4 regions of the Paenibacillus sp. P5_B5 genome follow, and region 2 is predicted to be linked to each of the others. Evidence: predicted binding sites of a transcription regulator. Region 2 holds the regulator's gene; each other region holds the start of a gene.
What was found. Region 2 encodes Rex, which represses fermentation and respiration genes when NADH is low (regulators of the CRP and FNR family bind a similar motif). Its sites were predicted from a motif close to TTGTGAAATATTTCACAA; they were not measured.

Region 1 (3,470 bases), on a different contig from region 2:
TCCCATTCATCCTCTGGTATGTCTATCGTTTCACCTGAGAATCTCTCTTCCTTGAAAGGATCTGCTTCATTATGAAAGCCTCGTGTCTCCCAGAAACCTTGACGATCCTCTTTCATGAACTCAATTCCAGTAATCCACTTTGGACTTTTCCAGAAATATAACGGTGGGCAAACGAGCCTTAATGGCCATCCATGCTTAGGCGTTAATGGTTCTCCGTCATATTTGAAGGCAAGCATCACATGTTCAGCTATAAATTGTTCTATTGGAAGATTCGCTTCATAGTCATGATCAGCGTGAATCATTACGAACCCGGCTTCTGCAGAATAGTTCACATGCTTTAGCAGATCCTTAATGAGTACGCCTTCCCATTCTGTATCAAATTTAGACCAACGCGTAACACAATGAATGTCACATACCATCTTCGTTCGCGGCATGGACAGAATCTCTTCATACGTGAATTCGAGTTCTGAATCAACTAATCCAAATAGGTTCAATCTCCACTTATTCATGTCGTATTCTGGCACTTCTCCCTCATGAAGAATAGGGAATTTTTCCGTTAAAATCTGCCCTGGTGGAAGTCGATGAGAAAGTGCTGGGTTAACTGGAGGTACTTTTGATTTCTTGATGTGTTCTGCTTTTGTACTCATACCAATCCTCCAAAGTAGTTGATTTCAATTTAAAATGATACTACACCTCATCACGAAGTGTAATACCTATATTCATAAGTTCTAATTTAAACAGCAAAAAAGAGGATGTCCCTATGTCATGTCAATGACGAAGGAATCCTCTTTAACCTATCCAAATCTAGCTAGAAATCTACATGATTAGAGGGCAGAACCAAATAACTTAATTTCTTGCTCGTCAGAGGTACTACTAATCATTCGCTCAAATTGAAGACCGAGCTTCTGAAGCAGCTTAGCTGAACGCCAATTGTTTGAGGAAGTTATAGCCACTATACGATCTAGACCCAAACCATGCTTCGCATACGCTACTACCGCTGAGGCTGATTCATAGGCATAGCCCTGTCCCGAGTACCTCGGAAGAAAGGCATATCCAATATCCACATCTTCTAAAGAGTCTCTCTTGATAAGGCCACAGATGCCCATTGGGAGACCACTCTCCTTCAGCTCACACAAGTATAACCCGAATCCTAATCGGTTATACATATCAACTGGTCCACTCAGAATATAGTTGCTCGCGTCCTCAAGAGTTCTCACACCTCTATCACCTATGTACTGTAACCATGAAGGGTCATTCATGAGCTCAAGCATAAACCCACTGTCTTCAATCGTCAGCCAGCGTAGAATCAGACGATCCTGTTTCAAGTACCTTCAAACGATACACACCCTCTCTAAGCTCTGATAACGGTCAATTACATTTTACCAAAGATCTCAAAGAAATTATTAGTAAAACTCCCGAAGATTAATATTTTCAACAAGTTTAGAAAAAAATAAGAAGAATGAATCAATTTCAGAATAACAATTAATAGCCCCTAAAATCAATAAATTCATCAATAAATGGGCATTATGTCGAATATTAGTGATTTTCTTTGTTGATAATTATGATAAACTAGAAAGTGTGACATTGTTGATGATTTCACAAACTACAAGCATATGGTAAAACAACTTATTTTCAACAACTTAGATTCTTAAAATATTACCGCAAAGGAGAATTGGAAATGTCCGAAACTATTACCCAAACTAAGCCTGAACAAGAATCAATCACATTGTCCGCTACTAGTGAACAAATTGATGTACTTAATCAGCTACTAAAACCCGAGGTTCAACAATCATTAACTGTCTTAGTTGAACAGTTACCTAAATTGACTGAGCTTGTAAGTATACTGACAAAATCATATGACTTTGTGCAAGCAGTCTCAACTGACGAGGTATTGAAGAACGATACTGTCGGAGCGATCAAAGAAATCGTAGGACCCGCTAGAGATAAAGTGAAAGACATCGCGGCAACTGTTATTGAAGCAAAAGATCGTGCAGATGTAAGTAACGAAGTTATTGGCGTCTTTGGTCTTATGAAAATGTTAAAAGATCCTCAAGCACAGAAGATGTTCCGTTTCGTGAATTCATATCTTAAAGTTTCTGCAGAACGTAATCATCAAAAATAGTCTTTCAATAATAATCATTCAGTAAGAATGGAGGATCAACTATGTCAAAACATATTGTCATCTTAGGAGCAGGGTACGGCGGACTTCTAGCTGCTCTAACTGTACGTAAATACTTAAGTAAAGATGAAGCAAGAGTAACCGTAGTAAACCAATATCCTACTCACCAAATCATCACAGAGCTTCACCGTCTTGCAGGTGGAAGCATCTCTGAGAATGCAATTACAATGCCACTTTCCAAGCTATTTAAAGGAAAAGACATTGATTTAAAGATCTCTACGGTTAATTCTTTCTCTGTAGATAATAAAGTAGTAACATTTGCTGATGGACATACCTTATCCTATGACGCACTTGTTGTAGGTCTAGGAAGTAAAACTGCTTACTTCGGTATTCCTGGTCTTGAGCAATACAGCATGGTGCTTAAATCTGCTGATGATGCTAACAAAATCTACAAGCATATTGAAGATCGCATCCGTGCATATGCACAAACTAAAAATGAAGCAGATGCAACCATTGTTATTGGTGGCGGTGGATTAACTGGCGTTGAGCTAGTTGGCGAAATTGCTGATCATATGCCTGAACTTGCCAAAAGCTTTGGTGTAAATCCGAAGGATATTAAACTTAAGCTAATTGAAGCAGGTCCAAAAATCCTTCCAGTTCTACCTGATGCATTAATTGAACGTGCAACAGCTAGTTTAGAAGCTCGTGGCGTTGAGTTCTTAACAGGATTACCTGTAACTAACGTTGAAGGCAATGTAATTGATCTTAAAGATGGCCAAAAGATTGTATCGAATACTTTCGTTTGGACAGGCGGGGTTCAAGGCAATCCGCTAGTAGGCGAATCAGGTCTTGAAGTCAATCGTGGCCGTGCTACAGTTAATGGATATCTTCAATCTACATCTCACCCAGATGTATTTGTAGCAGGAGATAGCGCTGTTGTCTTTGCTGCTGATGGTCGTCCTTACCCTCCTACTGCACAAATCGCTTGGCAAATGGGAGAACTAATTGGCTACAATCTATATGCTTACTTGACGAACAAATCATGTGAAGAGTTTGCTCCAATAAACTCAGGAACTCTTGCAAGTTTAGGCCGTAAAGATGGTGTTGCCACAATTGGTGCTAACTCAACATCTTTAAAAGGACTACCTGCAACCCTAATGAAAGAAGCAAGTAACATTCGTTACTTATCACATATTAAAGCGTTGTACGCTTTAGCTTATTAACAATAAGCCTACTACTTCATTTAAAGTAGCCTCACTAAAGCAGCCTTACTTATTTAAGTAAGGCTGCTTTTTTTTGCCATATGTTGTACGTTGTCGGGCTCCATATGAAAACCCAGTGCTAGCTGTTC
Region 2 (3,470 bases):
GGTGGTTTCGGTAAAATTATTGCGATTTTATTGCTATCCCCAATTATTGCCTTTACTGCAGGCTTTATTATGATGACAATTATCAAGTATTTGGTACTTTGGAAAGGAAATTCTTCCCGAACTAAGCTTAATCGGGTATTTCGTTTTTTCCAAATTATATCTGCTGGACTACTATCGTTCTCGCACGGGGGTAATGATGCTCAGAAAGCAATGGGTATCATCGTCTTTGCACTAGTAGCAGGCGGATTCCAAACCGATCTTGAAGTGCCACTTTGGGTTAAAATTCTAGCTGCCACAGCAATCGGTCTAGGAACTTCAATTGGTGGTTGGAAAATTATCAAAACAGTTTCATCCAAAATCATCAAAATTGAACCAATCAATGGCTTTGCTTCAGATTTAACATCGTTTGTTGTTATCCAAACGTCAACATTCTTGAATATGCCATTATCAACAACTCATGTCATCACATCTGCCATCATTGGTACAGGTAGTGTTATTCGTTTCCATGAGGTGAAATGGGCTACTGTTATTCGAATGATCATCACATGGCTAATCACAATCCCTATTTCAATGGTACTGGGTTACCTACTATACAAAGTCATGTTCGGATGGGTATTATAAATTACAACCTTTAGAAGACGACCTAATGGACGTCTTTTTTTGTTGATTCATTTACTTTCTAATTAACAAAAAAGGTAGCAACTTCAAATAATGAAGATGCTACCTTATTCATTTTATGTGCTTATTCTAAATAATAAGCTAAGCTTTGGAGATCTGTTGTAAAGTCAGCATGATGAACGCGGATGTTATTAGGAACCTTAATTATTACAGGAGCAAAATTCAGTATAGCTTCTACTCCCGCTTCAACAAACTGTGTAGCCACTTGTTGTGCAGACACGGAAGGAACCGTAATAATACCAATACGAATTTGAAGTAATTTAATCGTTTCCTCGATCTGCTCCATTGGTTGTACAATTAAATTGTTAACCACTTTGCCATGCTGCTCAGGATTAGAATCGAATACAGCAACTATTTTCATCGAATCCTTAAGATACGTATTGTAGTTACATAATGCACGACCTAAGTTACCAGCACCTACAAGTGCAACAGATAATGTCTTGTCCAGCTTCAGAATTTGACGTATTTTTTCAATTAAGAAAAGCACATCATATCCAATTCCTTTTTTGCCAAATTCCCCAAAATAAGCTAAATCTTTGCGAATTTGTGCTGGGTTTAAATTAAGCTTTTGTCCTAAATCCTGTGATGAAACCGTAAGCACATTATTAGTAGCTAACTCACTCAAGAACCGTAAATAAATTGGCAGTCTGCGAACAACTGCATCAGATATTTTCATCGATTTCAAGAAGATTCTCTCCCATCCATTGTTGGATACTAGGTACAATTTGGGAGGTATACATAGATTCGATCTTCGGACCTGGTAGTGAATAAAGAAAATTTCTCCCATAACGTGTCTCAATAACTCTTGTATCATAAATAATTACGACACCTTTATCTCGGGACGAGCGAATAAGCCGGCCAAAGCCCTGCTTAAACCGAATTACAGCTTGCGGTACGGAAAATTTCATAAATGCATTTTTATTTTGTTTCTTGAGGTTCTCGCATTTAGCTTCCACTAACGGATGACTTGGCGGTTGAAATGGAAGTCTTACAATTGCCAAACATGTAAGCGCATTACCGGGAATGTCGACTCCCTCCCAGAAAGAACTAGTTCCAAGTAATACACTTGACTTACCTTCTTGAAATAAACGAGTTAATTTACTGCGATTTCCACTATCCACCCCTTGGCCAAGCACTCCAATACCATGAGGTTTAAGTCGTTCCCTCAATTCTCCATGAACTTGTCGCAACATTTTGTTTGATGTAAATAATACTAGTAAACGCCCCCTTGTGGCAAGTGCAACTTCATAAAGTGATCCAATTAGTTTATCAATAAACAGAACATCTCCGGACGAACCTTTAATTCCAGGGAAGTCTCTAGGAACACATACAAGCGCTTGCTCACGATATTTAAAGGGGGAAGGAAGCATAACCGTACGCAGCTTATCTTCATCATTCTCTTCGTTAAATCCTAGCTGTGAAGCTGTGTATTGAAACGATTTATCTACCGAGAGAGTTGCTGATGTCATAACAACGCTTGCTTTTTTATCAAAAACATATTCCTGCATGAGCTTACTAACATCAATAGGCACACAACTTAGAAGGATGGAGCTCTTCTTATTATTCAAGCCTCCTTCTATCCAATATACAAAACTATTGTCCTTCATTTCCATGAAAATTTTCATATTATCACGACATTGTGCGATTTCTTTCACATATCCATTAAAATCAGTAAGAAAAGCTTGTAAATCATATTCATCTTGATAATCTTTGATCTTATTCATTAATTTATCTAACGCTTTAAGTAGATCTCCTAGATCCTCTTGCAAATCATCAGACATTTGACTTAAGTTAGACCAGTTTGCGGGTAATGATTCCGATTTAATTCGGAGCACATATTGTCCTGTATCCTGCTGAGCAGCATCTTTGGTACCCGTCGAAACAAGATCATACATCTGGTCACAGAACGTATCCCACTGTTCTTTAATTGACATCAGCTTTGGATATAAGAGCTCAATCGTTTCACACCAAGCCGCCGCACGATCATCCCCACTTATATTCGCCAATTTATTTCTCAAGAGCGGTAGCTGGCCAGTACGTATATCTTTAAACAACCACTGTAATGCTCCAACTAATGAAAAATAATATAATTCAGTTCCTAGATGCTTGCTAGCCACTTCTTCAAGATGATGGGATTCGTCGATAATTAAATGATTATAACCTGGCAGAATGCGATGATCCGCTTTGATATCAGTAAATAACATGGAATGATTCGTAATGACTAAGTCAGCTTGATTGGCTGAATTCCGTGCACGGTGATAGAAGCACTTCCGAAACCATGGACATTTACGATTAAGGCAGGAATCAGCGTCACTAGCAACGGAGTGCCAGAAGTTAAGCCCTCTACCCGTTAAATTAAGCTCTTCATCATCACCTGTCTCCGTCTCGTTCAGCCAAACAGTCATCTGTGAAGCTGTCATAGCATCCTCTTTGGAGCTGTCAAGATCCAGCGTACTTACTCTGCCTTCAAATTTACGTAAGCACAGGTAATGACTTCTTCCCTTGAACACTGCAGCTTCAAAAGGAACAGGAAATATTTCACTAAGAAGTGGGACATCCCTAGTACGAAGCTGTTCTTGTAAATTAATCGTATGTGTTGAAACCACAATCTTATGATCGTTCTTGATCCCATAATACAGGGCGGGGATTAAATAGCCAATGGATTTACCCGTACCTGTACCCGCTTCAATCATCAGATGATGACCATCATTCAGAGCAGATTGGATCTCCTCAATCATCGTCTCTTGCGCTTCTCGCTCTTCATAATGATTAAGGCTTTCCTTCATAGTCGA
Region 3 (3,470 bases), on a different contig from region 2:
ACAGAGCAAACTGCACACAACCGCAAGAAAATTAACATGTCTTTTATAGGTGGATAAATAAGGACGACCTCTCAAAGGCCGTCCTTTTTATATAGGCTTTATTTAACCGCATCAGAGATACGCTTCTCACCTTCAATGGCTTGAATAGGCTGAATGTTTTGCGTAAATTCTAATGTTCCTTTATAAGCTTCATTCTCATCGCGAATAGCAAAGTAACGAATGAGTACGAACTTATCTTTGAAGCGAATCCAGAAATCTTCTACATCTTTTTTTCCAGATTTGAAATCAGCTAATAATTGATTAACCACATGAACGCTTTGAGGAGAATGACAGTTCTGGACGGTGCGTCCAATTACTGATTTTGTTCTTGTAAAAATGCGATCCTTACCGTGTGAAAAAAATCGGACCACATCATTTTCATCAATTAAAGTGATATCTACAGGCAAATGATTCATCATAAGTTCTAATTGCGATAGTGACAAAATACCCGTTAAATCCATCGTTGTCACCAAGAGATGATTGTTCTTTCGTTGACTCAGGAGTGCTTGACTGTCCCGGCAACGGAGCACGATCGGGAAACCAGAATTGAGGACGATCGATGAGGCAGAAGCCGATCGCGTTGCTTTCTTTCATAATTCGCACCCATTCATCTTCAGTCAAAGTTTTCAAAGCCATTGGCAACAGAATATTTTCTTCTTTAAAAATCATCTCTTTTACTTCCGTAATAATAAAACGCAAAATTTGAATCACATTATCTTGCTGTCGACTGTTCTCTGTGTAAGCTGTAAGTGCTTCAAGTCCTCCTTTGATGGCAGCGCGAATATGATCATCAACACCCCACATGACCTTGGTTGGTCCATAAATTCCGTATTTCTCTAAATAAGGGAACAACAAATTTTCTTTACGGCTGTAATGCTTATCGATTTTCATTAGAAGGTTTAGATCTTCTAGCAGCTTCAGTCGATTACGTTCAGAATCTTCTTGTTCAAATCGTTCAGCATGCAAATCCAGCTTGAACTGAACAAGTCGTTCGAGCTCACGATTTTCTTTTATAAAAGTATGGACGGGGTGCCCAGGTTGCTCATGCTGATTATTCCCTATATGAATTTCTTCAATCGAGCCTTTAAAAATAGCTGTATGAACAGAACATAGCCGCTGTACTTCAGAAACAGGAATGCCTTCTTCTGTCATCAGCGCATGCTCCATTGCTGAAATTTCTTCAACCGTTACATCCTGGGCCGCTTCTTGGAAACGTGCCTTTACTTCGTCTACACTTTTGCCTGCATGAAGTTCTTTAATGATTTCTTTCAGTAAACGCTGACGCTCGCTTTGGTTCGGAACAGACCGTTCCCGGTTATTAATAATCTCACTCATGACTGGTAGTCTCCTTTCCTAAGACGGTATAACCTGCTTGTTCAAATGTATTTATAATGAAAGACAAATCTATCTTACGTATGCGAGCTCCCTTCGGGATGGTCATTACCTTGCCTGCGGTAGCAAGCATCACAGGATTAGACAATTGATCAAACCCTAAGTCTCGCATAATCTCTGTAATGCTAGGATCATTTGTACATAATTCATAGACAGTTTTAGATAAATCCAAGGTTTTGTTCATCACGGTAACTCCTCAAATTATATTTGAGAACCATTCTCAAATAAAGAATATCATAGGAAAAATGAGTGTATTGTGATTGTACTCACAATCATATATAAAATGAGGTTGAATATTAAAAAAACAACAATATCACCGGGATTTCTATCCGTTAACAATCACTCCGCCATTTACATGTAGCATTTGACCTGAGATATAGGAGGAATCTTCAGAAGCTAGAAAAACATAAGCAGGCGCTACTTCCTGAGGTTGTCCAGAACGTTTCATAGGTGTAGTCGTCCCCCAATTCGCTACTTGATCCGCAGGGAATGAAGCAGGGATGAGCGGTGTCCAAATGGTCCCGGGTACGACACCATTCACCCGAATGCCCTGTCCAATAAGTGATTTCGAAAGGGAACGTGTAAACGCAACAATAGCTCCTTTCGTTGCCGAATAATCCATGAGCTGTTCGTTTCCTTCATATGCAGTCAAAGATGCTGCGTTTATTATCGTACTTCCATGCTTTAAATGGGGGAGGGCAGCTTTGGTCAAATAGAAGATGGAAAAGAAATTGGTCCGGAATGTTTTCTCCATCTGTTCACTTGAAATATGCTCCAGGCCGGCCTGAACATGTTGTTCAGCTGCATTATTGACAAGAATATCTAGCCTGMCAAACTCATCAATTGTTTGTTGAATGACTTGCTTACAAAAAGCTTCATTGCCGATATCCCCCGCGATCGTTAAGCATCTGCGACCTTTTTGCTCGACATGAGCTTTTGTTTCTTTGGCGTCATCATACTCATCGAGATAGACGATGACTACATCGGAACCCTCTTTCGCATAGGCGACGGCAATAGCCCTGCCTTGTCCACTGTCCCCACCGGTGATGAGTGCTACTTTTCCTATCAGCTTTCCGCTTGCTTTATAGTTTGGATCATCAAAATAGGGCTTAGGATTCATGATCGATTCTATGCCCGGCTGATGTTCTTGATGCTGAGGTGGAAAAGCTCCTGATTGACTTTTCTTCGCACACATCTTATGTCGCTCCTTCAGAATCTTTTATAAAATCCGGGTAGGGCGTTCTGCTAGTTGGAACTTCAATAAATACCGGTTTCAGGGAATCTAGTGCTTGATTAAATACAATTTCAGGTTCATCGAAAAGATTCATTCGAACAGCAGTCCAACCGCATGATTCGGCCAATGTAACAAAATCTGGATTCGTTAAGTCATATCCGAAGGGAACGAGACCTTTCATACGCATTTTATCTGCTTCCATTTGTAAAGATCCGTTATTGAATAATATCAGTGAAATATTCAGCTTATATCGAACTGCTGTAAGCAGTTCAGCGAGTACCATTTCTAAACCGCCGTCTCCGACGATACATACAACCTGACGGTTTGGCATCGAGTATTTTGCAGCTAACGCGGCAGGGAGTCCAAATCCCATCGTTCGCCATTGATTTGATACGAGGACATCCTGGTGCTTAGCTCTAAAGTTCCGCCCAAACCAAAGGTTTGAGTCTCCAATATCTAAGGCAATAATTGCATCCTCAGAAATGATAGTTTCTATCGCTTTAACGATACGGGAAGGATAAAGTGGGAATTCTGATATATTTCTTTCTTTTTCGTTCAATGTGATCCACATTTGTTTGGCTTTATGAACTTGAGACATCCATTCAATATTAGTCTGATATACTTCAGCTGCGAACTCTTCTGTCAATAAGGAGACAATCTCTGGGATACGGCCTATTAGACCTAAATCTAAAGGAACTGACAGATTTAGATGTTGATTAGACGAATGAATGAGGATTACTTTGGCTTGATCCGTCAGGTTTAACTCAGGCCACCAATTTGTTCCGATTTGGAGAACGACATCAGC
Region 4 (3,470 bases), 220 kb from region 2:
TAAACTTAGTGTTTAATCCATGTAAAATCTGTGTAAAATTATTGTAAAATAAGAATGAACCAAGCTATTATATCACGCAATAATCACGTTATAAAATATTATTTTATTGGAAGGATGTTAATAAACAAAAACAGAAAAAATCCAGCTTATAGAAGCGGGATTTTGAAGTGGAAAATATGGGAATTTCGGGGGAGATTCGTTTATCGCGGGTACGATGACCATCCAAAGTAGTCACCGCATTTGAGTTCAATTAGGGCAAAACAACTTTTGCTATTTGCAAAGGGAATGCTGATGAATTAATCGAGGGTAAACTAAGATAAAATTTATATTCTACAAATTTCCATAGGACAATTCTCACAACGACAGATCTCTTGTAGTCGGCCTAAATCTTTAATTACGATGGAGTCGTTGTTGTAATCAATGATGTCTTGCTTCCGTAGGTCATTGAGCAATCGATTTACGCTTTCTCTTGTAGCACCGATCATATTCGAAAGCTCAGTGTGTGTAAGCTTTTTCATGATCGTGATTACTCCGTCTTCTCTTTTGCCATAAGAATTAGACAATCGAATCAGGGTTGAGCATAAAGCACCTGGCTTACCGTACATCATTAAATCACGGAGTTTTGTTTCGGTAACCCGTTGATTGACAGCCATCCATTTCATGAAATCAATTGCTAAATCGTTGCTTTCAACAATTAGATGTTCTAAATCTTTTTGTGTTAAAATAAATACAACGCAATCTTCAATGGATTTGGCACAGAAGCTGTGAATAGTTGTCTGAAAAGGATATAACTGACCAAACATGTCACCCTGCTGATACATGTGTAAGATAAGTTCTTTTCCTTCATCAGATGATTTCGTGATTTTAAAACGACCGGATTTGATTAAGTATAGTTTATCTGCCGGTTCGCCTTCCCAAAACAAGTGACTTCCAGCCTTAACACGTTGCTCTGACATTTTTTCCACCATACTACTTAGGTTACGGTCTGAAAATGATGTCGTATTGGAAGTGGCGTTTTTCCTTAGCTGTACAATACGTTTCAACATCATTACTCCCTTACTTTTTATTTGGAGTGAAAAGGAATCATAACTTCTAACTCAAATACTTATCCATCGTATAATATGAACAGTATAGCAGATTCTGTATCAGAACAAGTATAATTTTACTGTGATATTTTTTATTATAAAAAAAATAAACGTCTGTGACAAATATCATAGTGATATTTTTCACAAAGGTCTAGTATTGGGTATGTGATAGGAGTTATTCTTATATAATAAACGGATGCTTACAGAGGTTCATAAACTGCTTTTACTTGGCATAGCTTTGAGCATAGCTTTGAGCTCCGTACAAATTTTGGGAGGTGTTCTTCAATGGCAGCAGAAGAAAAGAAACTTAACAAATTAGCCGGTGAGGAAGGTTGGCGCGGATTTCGCAAAGGAAAATGGATGAAGCAAATCGATGTACGTGATTTTATTGAACATAATATTACTCCGTACCATGGTGATGACAACTTTTTGGTTGGTCCTACTCAAGATACCAAAGATTTATGGGATATTGTTTCGGAGTTGTCTCGTAAAGAACGTGAGAATGGTGGCGTTCTAGATGTAGATGTAAACACCGTTTCAACTATTGTGTCACATGCTCCAGGTTATTTAGACAAGAGCAAAGAAAAAGTAGTTGGTGTTCAAACGGATGCTCCATTCAAACGCTCCTTGCAACCTTTTGGCGGCATACGGATGGTCATTGATGCATGCAAAGCTTACGGTTTTGTAGTACCACAAGAGGTTATTGATATATTCACAAATATTCGCAAAACACATAACCAAGGTGTTTTTGATGCATACACAGATGATATGAGAACGGCTCGTAAAGCTGGTATTATTACTGGTTTACCAGATGCTTACGGACGAGGAAGAATTATTGGAGACTATCGCCGTGTTGCGTTGTACGGTGTGGATAAACTAATTGCTGAGAGAAAAGCTGATTTGAAGTTTGCTGAACGTGATGGCGTGATGAGTGAAGAAGTAATTCGTCAGCGTGAAGAAATGTCCGAACAAATCCGTGCCTTGCAAGAATTGAAAGCAATGGCTCTAGCGCATGGAATAGATATTTCAGTTCCAGCTAAAAACGCACAAGAAGCGTTCCAAGGAGTGTATTTCGGTTATTTAGCCGCTATTAAAGAGCAGAATGGTGCTGCAATGAGTCTTGGACGTGTATCCTCATTCTTGGATATTTATGTTCAACGTGATTTAGCTGATGGCACTCTTACAGAATCTGCAGCACAAGAAATTGTGGATCATTTCATTATGAAGCTTCGTATTGTTAAATTCTTACGTACACCTGATTATAATGAATTGTTCTCTGGTGACCCAACTTGGGTAACTGAGTCCATTGGTGGTATGTCAGTTACTGGTGAAACTCGTGTAACTAAGAACAGCTTCCGTTTCTTGCATACACTATATAATCTTGGACCTGCACCAGAACCGAACTTAACAGTACTTTGGTCTGAGAAACTTCCAGAAGGATTCAAACGTTTCTGTTCCAAAGTATCCATCGAAACAAGCTCCATTCAATATGAGAGCGATGATTTGATGCTTCCGATCTATGGTGATGACTACGGTATTGCATGCTGCGTATCCGCAATGCGCATTGGTAAGCAAATGCAATTCTTCGGTGCTCGTGCAAACTTACCTAAAGCACTTCTATACTCCATTAATGGCGGTAGAGATGAGAAGCTTGGTATTCAAGTAGGTCCTGAACTTATTCCTAATACTTCTGAAGTACTTGATTACAACGAAGTTATCAAGAAGTATGATATCATGTTAGATTGGCTTGCTAAGTTGTATGTGAATACACTCAATGTCATTCACTTCATGCATGATAAATATTCCTACGAGCGTATTGAGTTTGCCTTGCATGACCGCGAAATCGTTCGCACAATGGCAACTGGTATTGCCGGATTATCTGTTGCCGCGGACTCCTTAAGTGCAATCAAATACGCGAAGGTTCGTCCGATCCGTGATGAGAACGGAATCGCAGTTGATTTTGAAATCGAAGGCGAATATCCGATGTATGGTAATAATGACGACCGCGTAGATGATATTGCAATCGAGCTTGTAGAGAAATTCATGAATATGGTTCGTAAACATAAAACATACCGTGATGCAATCCCGACTATGTCCGTGTTGACGATTACTTCTAATGTGGTATATGGTAAGAAAACTGGTACAACACCTGATGGACGTAAAAAAGGCGAACCATTTGCACCTGGTGCAAACCCAATGCATGGTCGTGACAAGAAGGGTGCTCTTGCATCACTTACTTCAGTTGCTAAATTACCATATGAGCATTCCTTAGATGGTATTTCCAATACGTTCTCGATCGTTCCAAAAGCATTAGGTAAAGATCTTGATACTCGTGTGACTAATCTAGTGTCGATGCTTGACGGATATTTGAATGGTGGCGGACAT

Region 1: the regulator Rex is predicted to act here: its motif matches at 1,585-1,602, upstream of AC1DOK_RS19450 (helical membrane plugin domain-containing protein).
Region 3: the regulator Rex is predicted to act here: its motif matches at 1,686-1,703, upstream of AC1DOK_RS18465 (DUF1858 domain-containing protein).
Region 4: the regulator Rex is predicted to act here: its motif matches at 1,215-1,232, upstream of pflB (formate C-acetyltransferase).

The regions. Positions count from the first base shown of each region.
Region 1 is NZ_JBFULK010000016.1:60,025-63,494, forward strand. Features, by position in the region: gene AC1DOK_RS19440 (sulfite oxidase-like oxidoreductase) at 1-647, opposite strand, end outside; gene AC1DOK_RS19445 (GNAT family N-acetyltransferase) at 825-1,325, opposite strand; gene AC1DOK_RS19450 (helical membrane plugin domain-containing protein) at 1,679-2,122, shown strand; gene AC1DOK_RS19455 (NAD(P)/FAD-dependent oxidoreductase) at 2,164-3,342, shown strand.
Region 2 is NZ_JBFULK010000001.1:332,813-336,282, reverse strand. Features, by position in the region: gene AC1DOK_RS01740 (inorganic phosphate transporter) at 1-621, shown strand, start outside; gene AC1DOK_RS01735 (redox-sensing transcriptional repressor Rex) at 743-1,363, opposite strand; gene dinG (ATP-dependent DNA helicase DinG) at 1,341-3,470, opposite strand, start outside.
Region 3 is NZ_JBFULK010000015.1:9,721-13,190, forward strand. Features, by position in the region: gene moaA (GTP 3',8-cyclase MoaA) at 1-57, shown strand, start outside; partial or broken gene AC1DOK_RS18460 (DUF438 domain-containing protein) at 99-1,374, opposite strand; gene AC1DOK_RS18465 (DUF1858 domain-containing protein) at 1,367-1,615, opposite strand; gene AC1DOK_RS18470 (SDR family oxidoreductase) at 1,757-2,626, opposite strand; gene AC1DOK_RS18475 (thiamine pyrophosphate-binding protein) at 2,628-3,470, opposite strand, start outside.
Region 4 is NZ_JBFULK010000001.1:115,705-119,174, forward strand. Features, by position in the region: gene AC1DOK_RS00575 (Crp/Fnr family transcriptional regulator) at 324-1,046, opposite strand; gene pflB (formate C-acetyltransferase) at 1,371-3,470, shown strand, end outside.